2 regions of the Clostridium sediminicola genome follow, and region 1 is predicted to be linked to the other one. Evidence: riboswitches for the same ligand, from Rfam matches in the RefSeq annotation. Region 1 holds a riboswitch; the other holds the start of a gene.
The links. Region 1 has a riboswitch for lysine ahead of ACQ3F0_RS08275 (Na+/H+ antiporter NhaC family protein). Riboswitches for the same ligand answer to the same signal wherever they lie in the genome.
Positions count from the first base shown of each region.

Region 2: another riboswitch for lysine. It lies ahead of ACQ3F0_RS22045 (aspartate-semialdehyde dehydrogenase); the one in region 1 lies ahead of ACQ3F0_RS08275 (Na+/H+ antiporter NhaC family protein).

Region 1 covers NZ_BAABMF010000003.1:324,620-332,904, forward strand. The annotation lists gene ACQ3F0_RS08270 (hypothetical protein) at 1-17, shown strand, start outside; gene ACQ3F0_RS08275 (Na+/H+ antiporter NhaC family protein) at 223-1,947, opposite strand; lysine riboswitch at 2,067-2,235, opposite strand; gene argH (argininosuccinate lyase) at 2,346-3,659, opposite strand; gene ACQ3F0_RS08285 (argininosuccinate synthase) at 3,773-4,966, opposite strand; gene ACQ3F0_RS08290 (amino acid ABC transporter ATP-binding protein) at 5,165-5,905, opposite strand; gene ACQ3F0_RS08295 (amino acid ABC transporter permease) at 6,040-6,687, opposite strand; gene ACQ3F0_RS08300 (amino acid ABC transporter substrate-binding protein) at 6,800-7,639, opposite strand; gene ACQ3F0_RS08305 (isocitrate/isopropylmalate dehydrogenase family protein) at 8,061-8,285, opposite strand, start outside.
Region 2 covers NZ_BAABMF010000020.1:10,068-18,352, forward strand. The annotation lists gene dapB (4-hydroxy-tetrahydrodipicolinate reductase) at 1-338, opposite strand, end outside; gene dapA (4-hydroxy-tetrahydrodipicolinate synthase) at 342-1,232, opposite strand; gene ACQ3F0_RS22045 (aspartate-semialdehyde dehydrogenase) at 1,262-2,254, opposite strand; lysine riboswitch at 2,599-2,765, opposite strand; gene ACQ3F0_RS22050 (alpha/beta-type small acid-soluble spore protein) at 3,212-3,475, shown strand; gene ACQ3F0_RS22055 (class I SAM-dependent DNA methyltransferase) at 3,586-4,323, shown strand; gene hslO (Hsp33 family molecular chaperone HslO) at 4,361-5,242, shown strand; tRNA gene ACQ3F0_RS22065 (tRNA-Val) at 5,734-5,809, shown strand; tRNA gene ACQ3F0_RS22070 (tRNA-Asp) at 5,820-5,896, shown strand; tRNA gene ACQ3F0_RS22075 (tRNA-Phe) at 5,915-5,990, shown strand; tRNA gene ACQ3F0_RS22080 (tRNA-Gly) at 5,994-6,068, shown strand; tRNA gene ACQ3F0_RS22085 (tRNA-Cys) at 6,074-6,147, shown strand; gene ACQ3F0_RS22090 (DUF6873 family GME fold protein) at 6,246-6,947, opposite strand; gene ytxC (putative sporulation protein YtxC) at 7,329-8,225, shown strand.

The sequences.
Region 1 (8,285 bases):
AAGAGAAAAAATCCTGAAAAGCACTTGAACTTTTTAGGATTTTACCTCTACCTCTTAAAAATCATTTACCTAATACTTTATATAAAATAAGTTTAACATTAGAATAAAGTAAAAAGTTACATGTAGACATATATATTAGTTAAGAGTTTAGAGTTTAGGTTTGAATAACAAAAAGAGCACTGAAATTATTCAGTACTCTTGATTAAAATCTCTATCATATTATTATGCTTCTACAGGTTTTCCAACAAATCTAACGATAGAAGCTATGATTAAAATATTTACAGGTAAAAGAATCCAAATTGAAACTCCAAGTCCTGCTGGAATATAACCACATAATATTGTTACAGCTGCAACTGTTAATGAATAGAAAACTTGCGTCTTAACATGATCTATATGGTCTGCAGCAGATCCCATAGATGATAAGATTGTACTATCTGAAATTGGAGAACAGTGATCTCCAAAAATTGCACCTGTTAGTACAGCACTAATTGCAACAACCATATATGAATGTGTTGGGTCTAAAGCATATGCCAAAGGAATAGTTAATGGCATCAAAATACCCATTGTTCCATAAGAAGTTCCAGTTGCAAAAGAAATAATAGAACCTAATACAAATATTAATGATGGTAATAAGAATGCAGGAAAATTCACTGCTAACACCTTATCAACTATAAATATAGCTGTTCCTAATTCTTTGATTATTCCGCTTAATGACCATGCTAATAGTAAAATAACCGCTGTAATAAGCATTGATTTCAAACCTACTACCCATGTATCAATTGCTTCACTGATAGTAAATATCTTCTGAACCACACCCATAATCATTGCAACTATACCTGCTAATAACGCAGCTTGGAATAATACTATAGCAGCATCAGATGCTCCAAAGCATTCACGAATTGCCAACATTGATGCAGGGCTATTCTTTAATAATTCAATAAGAGCAGTATCTTCGCCACCTGAAATAGCTACATACCCATTGTAATAAAATCCTAAAAATGATCCAATTACAAGAACTAAAACTGGTACTAATGCATTTGATACTTTTAGTTTAGTACCATCAACAGGTTCCATCTCTGTTGATTCATCTGAAACCATTGGCTTTGCACCATCTCTTAATACTTTACCTGTTTTTCTTGCTCTTCTTTCAGCTTTTAACATAGGTCCAAATTCTCTTAGAAATATTGCAGTACATACTATAAATACTAAAACTAATATATTATAAAATCTAAATGGAATTGTTTCTATAAATATATTATAAGGTTTAACTACTGCTCCAGCATACCCTACAATAGAATCGTATCCATCTTTAATTACACCTAACTCAAATCCTACCCAAGTAGATATTAATGCAATACCTGCAATAGGTGCTGCAGTAGAGTCTACAATAAAAGATAATTTTTCTCTTGATATTCGCATTTTATCTGTTATTGGTCTCATAATAGGACCAACTATTAAAGCATTTGCGTAGTCATCAAAGAAAACACATAAACCAAGGAACCATGTAATCAATTGAGTGCTTGTTTGACTTTTTGCTTTTTTAGCTAATGCTTCTGCTATAGCTCTTACTCCACCCATTTTTGTTATTAATGCTATAAGACCACCAATTGCAAGACATTGAAGAATAATTCCTGCATTCCATGAATCCGCTAGTGATGCTAGTATCTCCTCTACAACTCTTAAAAAACCATAAAACATTGCTGAAAAAATATTTAACCCATTTATATTAAGTAAAATTCCTCCAGTAAATACTCCGATAAAAAGTGATAATACAACATTCTTAGTAATAAACGCTAGTACAATAGCAATTAATGGTGGTAACAAAGTCCAAAGTCCAAATTTTGCAGCGTTAGCTTCTTTAACTGCTTGTTCAACCCCAAATGCCGTTGTGCAAACCATAACAAGCATTAAAACTAATGTAGTAATAAATATACTACGTTTTTTCATAATATTTCCCCCTTAATTTATGTTAATAGTTTAAAAAGGAATAAATTTAGTAGAGAAAACAAAAAAAATGTTTTGAGAGATTCTCAAAACATTTAAATACAAAAACAAATTTATAATCAATGAATGATAGCTCTCCACGACTCGTGACAGTCTTGTATATATTGTATACAAGCCCAATACATAACATCAAAGCATTAGTTATATATTTCGGCAATAATTCCTTTTCCAAAGCTTCACTGTGCTTACCTCCACTTTGGTACTTATAACTACTGCACCTCTACCTAAATATTTATTCAATTTTTAATACCAAACTGATTCTATAACAAAAAACATAGCATGTCAATTGAAAATCAATATTTTATTAAATTTTATCAGAGTTATAGCAAGGACATAGAAAATTACATTTCCTTTTTTATTCCCCTTGATAAAGTGTTTTTATAATCAACAAATGAATAAATATCCTCTGCAAATAAATCACTAAACTCTTTTAATTTTTCTAATTTCATATCTTCTATAGCAATTTTATTTTCTTCACAATACAATACTATAGATCCTATTACCCCATGAGCATCTCTGAAAGGCATCCCATTATTCACAAGATAATCTGCAGCTTCAGTAGCATTTAAAAATCCTTTCTTTACACCTGCATACATATTATCTTCTTTAACTTTAATTGTTTTAATCATTTCATTCATAATCTTTATACATTTAAGAACTGTATCAGAAGCATCAAAGAAAGGTTCTTTATCTTCTTGCATATCTTTATTATAAGCTAGTGGTATACCCTTCATTGTAGTTAAAAGACTCATTAAGTCACCATATACTCTACCTGTTTTTCCTCTAATCAATTCAGCAGCATCAGGATTTCTTTTTTGAGGCATTATACTACTACCTGTAGAATATGCATCACTTATTTCTACAAAATCAAATTCCTTACTACTCCATAATATCAATTCTTCACTTAACCTACTCAAATGCATCATTATTATAGAGAAATCTGACATCAACTCTAATAAATAGTCTCTATCACTTACACCATCCATAAAATTATCAACAGGTTTATCAAATTTAAGTTCTTTAGCAGTTAACTCTCTTTTTGTATTATATGTAGTTCCTGCCAAAGCACAGCATCCCAAAGGACTTTCATTTAAAATATCCACTGCATTCTCAAGTCTTTTTTTATCTCTTTTTAACATATTATAATAAGCCATAATATGCTGCGTAAAAGTAACAACCTGAGCTCTCTGTAAATGAGTATAACCCGGCATCATTACATGATTGTTCTCACCAACAGTTTTCATTGTATCCATAAGTAGGGCTACATTTTCAATTATTTCTTTTGCTTTTTCTCTTGAATACATCTTCATATCTACAGCTACTTGGTCATTTCTACTCCTAGCTGTATGAAGTTTCTTACCTACATCACCAATTTTTTTAATTAAATTAGTTTCAACAAAACTATGTATATCTTCATAGTCCCCTTCAATTAATAGTTTTTCATTATTTATATCATCCAAGATTGAATTAAGCCCTTCTAATATCTTTTCTTTATCACTCTCAGATATGATTCCTTGAATTGATAACATTTTTACGTGAGCCATGCTTCCTGTTATATCTTGAAAATAAAGTTTCTTATCAAAGCTTAAAGAGCTATTGAAATCTTCCATTAACTTACTTTCTTCATCTTTAAATCTACCGCCCCAAAGTTTCATCTATCTCATCCTTTCCATTTTCATTTAATTATTATTAAAAAAAACATTGTGCTAGTCAAAAATTTGAGCTAGCACAATAAACTAATTATTAATATCATTGTAGCATATTTAACTTATTTATCAAATTTCAAAGCTCTTATTTTGCTAGGCAATGAGAATAGATTAATAAATCCTTCGGCATCTTTATGGTCATAGTCAGAAGCTCCAAATGATGATATACCTTCATCGTATAATGCATATGGAGATGATTTTCCAGCTACCATAATATTCCCTTTATATAATCTCAATTTAACCCAACCTGTTACAGTTTCTTGAGTTTTACTCACAAATGCATCTAATGAATCCTTTAAAGTTGAGAACCATAGTCCATTATATACAAGCTCTCCATATTTTTGAGCTATCATAAATTTATAGTGTAATGTATCTTTATCAATTGTGATTTCTTCCAATTCTTGATGAGCAGCATATAGTACTGTACCACCTGGAGTCTCATAAACCCCTCTAGATTTCATACCCACAAGACGGTTTTCAACCATATCAACTACTCCAACACCATTTTCTCCACCAATTTTATTTAAAACTTTAACTATTTCAACTGGTGACATTTCTTCACCATTTATTTTTGTAGGAATACCTTTTTCAAAGTTTATTTCTACAAATGTTGGCTCATCTTTTGCTAATTCTGGTGGTGTAACCATTTGATACATGTCTCTCTTATGATCATTTTGTAACCCTTCAATATCTCCACCTTCATGACTTAAGTGCCATAAATTCTTATCTCTTGAGTAAATTTTTTCTTTAGTTACAGTTATCTCTATTCCTTTAGAAGTTGCATAGTCAATAGCATCTTCTCTTGAATTTATATCCCATATTCTCCAAGGAGCTATTATCTTTATTGTAGGGTCAATAGAAGCAATTCCAACTTCAAATCTAACTTGATCGTTTCCTTTACCAGTACATCCGTGACAAATATATTTTGCTCCTTCTTTATGTGCAATCTCTACTAATTTTTTAGCCATTAAAGGTCTTGCAAAAGAAGTTCCCAGTAAATATTTACCTTCATATTTAGCATTTGCTTTTAAACCTTGGAATACATAATCCTCTATAAACTCTTTTGTTAAATCTTCTACGTAAATCTTTTCCGCTCCAGATTTTATAGCTTTTTCTTTTACAGCTTCGTAATCATCATCTTGTCCTACATTTATACAACAAGCAATTACATCCAAATCATAATTCTCCTTTAACCATTGAATAATTATAGAAGTATCTAGTCCTCCTGAATATGCTAAAACCACTTTTTCTTTCATAATTATTTTCCCTCCCGAAATATTATATATAAATAATTTTATTTTTTTATTTGTTTGATTTCTTATACATATTATATTACATAATTTATAATTATGCAATAAAAATTTATAAATATACATAAATATTTTTCAAATAAAAAACTCTAGACTTTTACATCTAGAGTTTTTTATTGTATATGAACGTATATGTATTTGTTCCTACAGTATTTTATTTAAAAATTCCTTAGTTCTTTCCTCTTTAGGATTATTGAATATTATATCAGGATGTGCCTCTTCTACAATTTTACCCCCATCCATAAATATTACTCTATCCGCAACTTCCTTTGCAAATCCCATTTCATGAGTTACTACCACCATAGTCATTCCTTCTTTTGCTAGGTCTTTCATTACATTTAAAACCTCTCCTACAAGTTCTGGATCAAGTGCTGAAGTAGGTTCATCAAACAACATAATATCTGGTTCCATATTAAGAGCACGAGCTATTGCAACTCTTTGTTTTTGTCCACCTGATAGTTTTGATGGATAAGCTTCCATTTTATCCTTAAGACCAACTTTTTCAATTATTTTTTCAGCTCTACTAATAACTTTCTCTTTATCTTCTTTCTTTACAGTTATAGGTGCTTCTATAACATTCCCCATTACCGTCATATGAGGGAATAGATTGAAATTTTGAAAAACCATACCCATTTTTTCAATTGTCTCTCTCATTTTTACTTTATTTTTAACATCTAGCTTTTCACCTTCTACATAAACTTCTCCATTAGTTGGTACTTCTAAATGGTTTAAACATCTTAAAAATGTACTTTTACCTGAACCAGAAGGCCCAATAATTACAAGAACCTCGCCTTTATGTACCTTTACATTTAAATCTTTAAAAACTTCTAAACTTCCAAAATTCTTAGATAACCCTTTTGTCTCTATCATTATAAAATCTTCCATTTTATTTCCCCCTTTAAAGTGCTAAAGCTCAACGTTATAGATAAACCACTCCAACTACTAATCTATACATGTCCATAACTCATTAATGTCTGAGATTTTGGACATGTATAGATTAAGTTTGCGTAGGTTTATCTCTAGTATACCGATAATTTCTTCTCAATTCCAGAGAAAATTACTGTAAAAATAGTTGTCATGAATAAATATAAGCACCCAGCAACTAAGTATGGTTCCCATGGTCTCCCTGTTGCAGATACTCTTAGTTGAGCACTTCTCATTAATTCTTCCATAGCAATTGCTTGAACTAATGATGTATCTTTAAGTATAGTAATAAATTCATTTCCTACTGCTGGTATAATATTTTTGAATGTTTGAGGTAAGATGACTCTTTTCATTGTTTGAAAATAAGTAAATCCCATTGCTTTACACGCTTCAAATTGACCTTTGTTGATAGATATTATTCCACCCCTTATAATTTCGGCCATATAAGCTCCAGAATTTAAACTTAAGCCTAGTAAAGCTGCTGAAAAAGGTTCTAACTTTATTCCTACAACTGGCAATCCATAATAAAATACAAATAGTTGTAATAACAAAGGTGTTCCTCTAAAAATCCATGTATAAAAAGTAGCAATTTTAGATATAAATACATTATTTGATATCTTCATTAGTGCAAAAATTATTCCTATAACACTACCTATAAAAACAGATAAAACTGTTAATTGAACTGTCATTATACTTCCCTTTAATAATATTGGAAGTATTTTTATTAGAAATTCTAAATCCATAATATTTTCCTCCAGTTAATTTATGACTTGCTTAATTTATCTATATATCAGAACATCTACCCTTATATAATACATACAAGGGTAGATATATTTATTTCAAAAGTTAATTTTTTTACTTATAAGCATCGTAACCAAACCATTTTTGAGATAAATTTGATAATGTTCCGTCCTCTTTCAACTCTGCAATGGCCTTATTAATAGATTCTGTTAATTCTTTATCTTCTTGTCTTAATCCAATGCCCATTGGTTCTTCATTTACCATTTCATCAAGAACTTTAAATACATCACTATCAGTATCTTTTGCTAAATAATATCCCCCTACTTGAGCATCCATAATTACTGCATCTACTCTCTCATTTTTTAAGTCCATAATAGCTTCTGTAATTTTACTATACTTTTTCAATTCTTTTGTAAAACTCAAACTTTCTTCAGCTGCATTTTGTCCAGTAGAACCCATTTGACATCCAAGAACCTTACCATCAAGATCTTCTGCTTTCTCAATACCAGAATCCTTTAAAGTTACTAATATTGGACCACCTTGTACATATGCATCTGTAAATCCAATACTTTCTTTTCTTTCATCAGTGATACTTAATGCAGATAATATCATATCAAATTTTGAAGATTGAAGTGCTAGTAAAATCCCGCTAAACTCAGTTGTCACATACTCAACTTCAACCCCCATCTTATCACCTATAGCTTCAGCTAAATCTATATCAAACCCAACAAGTTTATTATCATCATCTCTATACTCCATTGGTGGATATGAATCATCAAGACCCACTGTAATCTTTCCTAAATCTTGAACTCTAGAAAGAGAAATATCACCTTCTTGAGCACTTCCTGATGCTTTATCACTTTCATTAGCATTATTTTTATTGTTACTTCCACATCCCACTAAAATGCTTGTCCCCATTGCAAGAGTTAATAAAATTGTAATTAATTTTTTCATGTTAATTTTCCCCCTGTATTTAAACTTTTTATTTTCCTTGCACTTATTATATAACAAACTTTATATTTATGCAATATTTTTTTATATTTATACACAATTTCATCACTCCCACCCTGGCACCACATTATTCATACCAAGGTTTAAACGGCTTGTTTATTGAGTTTACCCAAAGTTGAACCTCTATTATTTGTTGTTTTTTAATAATTAACTACATTTATAAACTAAGCAAATATTGTATAATTATTTCACTAAGAAACATTTTATTTAATGTACTTTTACCAACGTAAAATAAATCATTTTACCTTTTTATTAATTAAAAGCTTTCGCTTGCGAAAGGTATCCTCAATTGTGCATTGTGAATTGTGCATTGATTAAAGTGAATTATGCATTAAAAATAAAAAGCTCCCCATTCGGGAAGCTTTTACATATTCTTAATTACCTCATTTGCGTATTCCATTGTTTTTGCTGTACCACCAAGGTCTGATGTAACAACTTTGCCTTCTGCTAAGACTTTTGAAACCGCATTATCAATTTTTTCAGCAGCTTCAAATTCCCCTAAGTGTTTTAGCATCATAACCCCAGATAAAATTGCCGCTGTAGGATTTGCAATATTCTGACCTGCTATATCAGGTGCTGAACCATGAAC
Region 2 (8,285 bases), on a different contig from region 1:
GACATATTCGCTGATCTAAACATAGGAATACTAGTACTCATTTTTTGTATAGCACTTAATTGTTCATCAGTATAACCAGTTGTGCATAAAACAAGTGGTAATGATTTTTCTTGTGAATATTTTAATAAAGATTCTAATATATCTGGTCTTGAAAAATCTAGAATAACATCTACATCTACAGTGCATTCAGATATATTTTCAAAAATAGGATAATCAAATCCATTAGTTTTATTTTTATCTATACCTGCTACTATAGAAAGATTATTAAATTGTTCTATAGCACTAGAAATAACTTTGCCCATTCGGCCAGAACAGCCTACCATGAGTATTCTAATCATATATTAAATCTCCTTTATACCAATATTGGCTTCCTTTAATTCATTAACTAAAACTTTTTTATTCTTTTCATCCATTTCACATAAAGGCAATCTAAGGTCGCCAACTTTCATCCCCATTAAGTTCATAGCTGTTTTTATAGGAATAGGATTTGTTTCTATGAATAACGAGCTTATTAATGGTATATAATTTAATTGAAGTTCAGTAGCTTCTTTATGTTTTCCTTCAAAGTATAAAGAACAGATATCATGGAAAGTTTTTGGAAGTATATTAGCAGCAACAGATATAACACCTAAACCACCTAATGATAACAAAGGAATAATTTGATCGTCATTTCCAGAGTATAAGTCAACACTATCACCACAAAGGGCCTTCATCTTCATGATTTGACCAATATTACCACTAGCTTCTTTTATAGCTATGATATTTTCAATTTTTGATAATTCTAACATGGTTTCAGGTTCAATATTTAAACCAGTTCTTGAAGGAACATTATAAACAATTGTTGGAATTGATACTGCAGTACAGATTTCTTTATAATGAGCTATTATTCCTTTTTGTGTTGTTTTATTATAATAAGGAGTAATTAATAATAAACCATCTACACCTATATTTTCAGCCCACATACTTAAACTTTTACTTGAAGCTGTATTATTAGATCCTGTTCCAGCAATTACTGGTAATCTCTTGTTAATAACATCAACTGTAAATTTTATAGTCTCTTTTTTTTCTTGTAAAGACATAGTTGAAGCTTCGCCGGTTGTTCCGCATATTACAATTGCATCAGTACCAGAGCTTATATGCCATTCTAGTAATTCCTCAAGCTTTTTAAAGTCAACATTTCCATTTTTAAAAGGAGTTACTATTGCTACACCACTACCTTTAAATAAACTCATAAAACCACCCTTTTTTTATTATTTGTTGTTTAGTAATTATTAATCAAACATTCTGCTATCTGGACAGTGTTTGAAGCAGCACCTTTTCTGATATTATCAGCTACTACCCACATATTGATACCATTTTCTACACTAAAATCTCTTCTAAGTCTTCCAACGTATACTTCATCATGGCCTTCAGATTCTAAAGGAGTAGGGTAAATAAGTTCATCTACATTATCTTTAAGTATTATTCCTTTAGAATTTTGGAAAAGGTCAAAAATATTTTTTATTTCAAAATTCTTTTTTAATTCAACATTAATACTCTCGCTATGCCCATAAAATACTGGGATTCTTACGGCAGTGGCTGTAATTTTTAAATTTTCATCATGAAGAATTTTCCTTGTCTCATTAACCATTTTCATTTCTTCTTTAGTATATCCATTATCTAAGAATACATCAATATGAGGGAGAGCATTACCAGCAATTGGTTGAGGGAATTTTTTAGGAGCTATCCCCTTTCTGCCATCTTCTAAGTCTTTATATCCCTCGACACCTGCACCAGAAACTGCTTGGTATGTTGAATATACGATTCTATTGATACCGTATTGATCATATAATGGTTTTAACGCAACTACAGCTTGAATTGTAGAACAGTTTGGATTGGCTATAATTCCTTTATGAAGTTTAATATCTTCAGGATTAACTTCAGGAACAACTAAAGGAACCTCAGGGTCCATTCGCCAAGCACTACTATTATCAATTGCTACTGCGCCATATTTTGCAAATATTGGTGCGTACTCCTTGCTAATTGATGCACCAGCAGAGAATAAAGCTATATCAATTTTTTTGCTTTTTATATTATCCTCTTTTAATTCTTCAACTATATAGTCATTGCCGTTAAATTTTAATACCTTTCCAGCTGATCTGGCAGATGCAAATAAATATAGATTTTTAATAGGGAAATTTCTTTCTTTCAATACCTCTAAGAATTTCATTCCAACCATTCCAGTAGCGCCTACTACTGCAACATTATAAGTCATAATTAAGCCCTCCTAATAGTTTTATATTCTACTTCTTTAAGACATGTACATAAATTAAAGAAATATTATTAAAATTTTTTAATATTTAATTTAATTGTTAATTTATTTGATTTTCTATACATTACTATTATAAGTTATTTATTTAATTAGTTAAATTAAATTTCAAAATAAATTTTATCACAATTAATGTATAAATATAAAAAAGTAAGAATAATTATTCGTACGAAACATATAATACTCTACTATAAAAAACTTTTAATTGTTATCTATTATTATAAATTAGTATAATAAAAAAAGACGAGGAAAGGAACACTTTTCCGCATCTTCTATAGATAACAAATTGTGTACCTTGTAGCACTCCACTTGATTCGTGACAGTCTTACAAATGTTATCTGTAAGCCCAGGGAATAAATTTGCACTTCACACCCTTCGGCTAATATCCCTTTCCTTATATATCTTCGTTCGCCAACTTAATATAAGTACTTTTGATAGTAGCACCTCTACCATGGTAAAATAGTAATGTTTATTTATATTTATTCAGTTTATTAAAGAATAGTTTAACATAAAAAAAAATGTTATGCAATGGTTAAATGTAAAAAAAATTTTCTTATGTTAATTGTTAATTATATTTACGATTGAAATAAATTACGAACTAGTTAACGGTTGACAGTTAAGGACACCTTTCACTTATGTGAAAGCTTTTAATTTAACTAAAAGATAAATTAATTACTTTTGTATCAGCAAAAGATCCTTATTCTATTCTGCCAAGCAGATAAAGGTTTAGTTAAAGATTTTCTGGAAGAAAATCATCCTTTACTGTCAACTGTAGACTGTCAACTGGCAACTATAAATTGCGAAGCGTTTTTGTTCACAAATTATAAAAATGGCGAGTCTGCTTGTATAAAATAAACAATTACGGGCAAAATAATAATTGAATTTTTACAAGGAGAGATAAATATGGCAAAAACACCTTTAAAGAAAATTATTAAAGCTAAGATAAGGTCAAATAAAGAATTGACACAATTAGAAAAATTGCGAGAAAAAGTTAAATATGAGATTGCGGAAGAATTGGGCCTAAAGGAAAAGGTAGATAAAGTAGGATGGAGTGCATTAACTGCTGAAGAAACAGGTAGAATTGGAGGTATGATGACTAAAAGGAAAAGAGATTTGCACATACCCAAAAATTCAGAAATTCAAAAGATTGATAGAAGAGAAGAATAAGTTTAAATATAATCTTGATTTTTATATAGTTATTATTTATATTTATTTAAGAGTATAGTAAATGTAAAAGTAAATATAAATATAATAGCTATTCTTTCTGGGGGGATATTGTGAAATGTTATGAAGAGTTTGCTTATATTTATGATAGTCTAATCTATGGAGATATAAACTATTGTAAATGGGCTGAAAAAATATTTGAAATATGTAAAGGAAAATGTGTGTGTTTTGACAATTATTTAGATATTGCTTGTGGAACAGGGAATTTAACGATAGAAGTAACAAAATATTTTAAACATACATGGGGGTTGGATTTATCAAGTGATATGTTGATGGAAGCTGAAAATAAGTTTAGAACTAGAAATATTAAAGCAAATTTCGTTTGTCAAGACATGACAATGATTAAATTAAATAAAAAATTTGATTTAATCACCAGTGCTTTAGACTCGGCTAATTATATTACAGATAGTAATAATTTAAAAGAGTTTTTTAGAGGGGTATATAATCATTTAAATGATGATGGCGTTTTTATATTTGATATCAATTCTTATTTTAAACTTTCAGAGATATTAGGGAATAATCTTTATACATATGACAATGAAGATGTTGTTTATATATGGGATAATAGTTTTGAAAATGATATCGTAAATATGTATTTAACTTTTTTTATAAAGAATGAAGAGGATTATAAGAGATTTGACGAATACCATACAGAACGAGCTTATAAAGAAGAATTTTTGGAAAACATGATAAGTTCTGTTGGATTTGAGGTAAATGCAAAGTTGGACAACTATACTGATGATGAAGTTAATGATAAAACTGAGAGAATAACTTACGTGTTAACGAAATAAAAATAAAAACTAGCTTAGAAAAACAGGGGGAATATAAATGTCAGATAAATTGATAAAAGCATTGGCAAAAGATGGTCAAATAAGAATTATTGCTGCTACAACAACAGAATTAGTTGCTACAGCTACCGATAAGCATAAGTGCGCTGCAACTGCATCAGCAGCATTAGGAAGATTGTTAACAGCGGGAGCTTTAATGGGATCTATGCTAAAAAGTGAAAAGGATGTTTTGACAATAAAAATGGATGGAGGAGGACCAGCAGAAGGATTAGTTGTTACAAGCTACTCCAATGCAAGCGTTAAAGGATATATTGGAAATCCTAATGTAGAGTTACCAGCTAATAATAAAGGTAAATTAGATGTAGGTGGTGCTATAGGAAAAGAGGGTGGATTAGTAGTTATTAAAGATATGGGATTAAAAGATCCATATGTAGGTCAATCACCTATATATAGTGGTGAAATAGGTGATGACTTGGCATATTATTATACAGTTTCTGAACAAACTCCAAGTGCGGTAGGATTAGGGGTGCTCGTTGATGAGAACTTAGATGTTATTACAGCTGGTGGAATAATTATTCAAATGATGCCAGGGGCGGATGAGATGCTGGCCGATTTAGTCACTTATAGATTGGAAGATTTAGGTTCTATTACAGGGTTTTTAAAAGATAAATCAATTTATGATATGGTAAATTTCTTATTTGATGATATGGATTTAAAAATTATATCTGAAATGGAACCTGAATTTAAATGTGACTGCTCTAGGGAAAAGGTTGAAAAAGCATTAATTAGTATTGGGAAAGAAGAGCTAAGGACTATTTATAACGAAGGAAAAGAAGAAGAAATTAAGTGCCATTTTTGTAACACTGCATACAAATTTAATAAAGAAGATATAGGAAATCTTTTAGAAAAAGACGTTAATTAGGGATTTTATAATTAGGGTATGTTTTAAAACAGTGTTGATATTAATTAAAAAGTTCACAATTGAAATAAATTGCGAAGCGCTTTTCTTGGCAATTTATAATTGTTGTATCAAATAATCAAAAACAATAATATATTAAACTATAGAGATGTTAAACCACAAAAAGTAAACTAAATCAAAGATGCTATATATTGATGTGTTCTTATGCTATATATTGTGAGGAAAGTTAAGATGTTTACTTTTTGTGGAATAACCATAGCATAAAGTAAAATAAAATTAAGTTTGTATGAAATATATAGAAAATTGATAAAAAACAGTGTAAGATTAATCTAATTCAATATAAAGAGCTATATTGAGATTGACATTGGGCGGTATATTTTATATTATATTAATGCGTTTGCGAATGAAATGTTTCAGGAAGCAAATAAAAAAGATTTAATAAAGTCTTGACAAAGTTTTTGAAATGTTATATAATTAACTTCGTCATTAAAAATGGGAGCATAGCTCAGCTGGGAGAGCACCTGCCTTACAAGCAGGGGGTCACAGGTTCGAACCCTGTTGTTCCCACCAAAAAAATAATGGCCCAGTGGCTCAGTTGGTTAGAGTGCCGGCCTGTCACGCCGGAGGTCGAGGGTTCGAGTCCCTTCTGGGTCGCCATTTATATAGTTTTAATAAGGCTCGATAGCTCAGTCGGTAGAGCAGAGGACTGAAAATCCTCGTGTCACTGGTTCGATTCCAGTTCGAGCCACCACTAGCGGGAGTGGCTCAGTGGTAGAGCGTCACCTTGCCAAGGTGAACGTCGCGAGTTCGAATCTCGTCTTCCGCTCCAAATATGGCGCTATGGCCAAGTGGTAAGGCAGAGGCCTGCAAAGCCTTTACCCCCGGTTCAAATCCGGGTGGCGCCTCCAAAAAACCTCAACTTTTTAGTTGAGGTTTTTTTATTGTCAATTATAAGTTTTAAGTGGTAAGTTACTGAAAACTTATACCTTTAAGCATAGAAAACCAACTAGTTTTCTATGCTTAATATGCTACCTCTATCAATTAAACTCCCCTTACCGAGATTTACATAACTAACATTGTGCTTTTCTAAAAAAGTTTTAACTTCATTTGAATATTTATAGTTATCTAGTTCTCCGTAAAAACCTATCACATTCTTATCAATTAACCCGCAAGTTCCTCCTATGAAACCATAATTTAAGCCTGGTAAATCAATGTGTCCAGGAGATAATAATAAAACATCTATATTCTCTTTTTTTACTGCTTCAGCAATGCTTGTATCTGAAGTTATTATGGCGTTAGCTTTTATAATTGCTGTAGAACATTTCGTATAACCTTGTTTCACATTTAATAATTTTTTGGTTTTAACAAAATTTAATAAATTTTCATCAGTATATTGGAGGTTGTGAATAAATATATTACCTAAATGAACTGAATTTAATATTATATCATAGGGATATTTTTCAGTAAGAGGATTTTTGGTATATAAAATCTCTAAATTTATATGAGAAATTGAGTTTATAAAAGAATCAGGAATATCTTTATGAAAAATAATTTTATTTTTGCTTATTATATTCATTAATATATCAGGATGACATTTTATAGCCTCGTATAGTTTATGACAAGGGGGGCATTTGATAACTATGCCATATTTAGATAAGTTATTAAATTCGGTTTGAGTTATCCTACAATCTACAAAAAAATATTTCATTTACTATCACCTCAATTATAGTTTTTGTATATGTTTTAAAATAATTTCGATATTAAAAAATGCTTCGTAATAAAAATAGAAGACGAAATAAATCAGTGACAAGTGATAAGTTAATGATGATTTTCTTGCAGAAAATCTTTAATTAAGCTTTTATCATCTTGGATGATGGAATAATGAGCTTTTGCTACACAAAAGGAATTTTTTATTTTTCATTTAATTAAAAGCTTTCGTTTACGAAAGGTATCATGAACTTGTTCGCGATTTATACTAAGCATGTTTTGGTTTATTTATATAATAAGTTAAATCTTATTTATAGGAAAGTATAAATTTTTGAATATACATTAAATTTCAACACATACTAATTTCAAAGGAGTGGATATTGTGATACTGTTGACCGTTATTTATAGTGATGAAAAATATGACATTACAGAAAAGTTGAACAAAATGCAAAGTTATTTTTCGAAACATGAAGTTTTGCTTGGGTTTTCGGAGAGTATAAATATGAATCATCACTTTATTGAAATATATAGTTTGAATCCTAATTTGACTTGTAGTGCAAAAAAAAATATTTGTAGATATATAGCTTCGTATATTTTTCAATTATATGTTGAAAACTTCTGTAAAGGAGATTTTTTTGGTATCATTGAAGATACTTATTTCTTTTTAAAAGGGGAAGAAATAAAAAAAGTAGAGATTAATTTCAAAAAAATTCTTACAAAAGATAAAGAGGTTTATAAGGATGAAGTATTAGGGTGTATAAATATAAAGAATGATGCCATAGAAAAAATTGTTCAATGCATGATGGAAAAGAATGAAATAAACATTGAAGGATATTACACCTTTAGAAAAAGAGATTTAAAAACAGATATGGAAGAAATTTTGAATAAAATAGTTGAACAGTTTATGATTCAAAAGGAATATGATGAATTTATTAAGCTTTTAAAATATTTTGTTAATATACAAGAAAGTAAGATTGAACTTATTGAAATTATTATAAATGATAAGGGTGATTATTCTATAAGAAATGCAAATGGAGAAAGCATTATAGAAGAGATGATTCAAGATATTAATGGTAGTAATTATGAGGGCAATGTTGGGATAGAAGATCTTATTATAAGTGGATTAATTACTTATTGTCCTGAAAAAATAAATATTTATGGAAAAGAGAATTGTAAGAATAATGAGATGGTAGAAACTATAAAAAATGTTTTTGAAGATAAGGTTTACTTTTGTGATACAAGAGAAATTGAAAAAGTCAAAAGTCCTTTACATGTGTAAGATGTGTAAAAAAAATAAAATAAGTAAATTAAATATTGACTAGTGACTGCGTTATGTGGT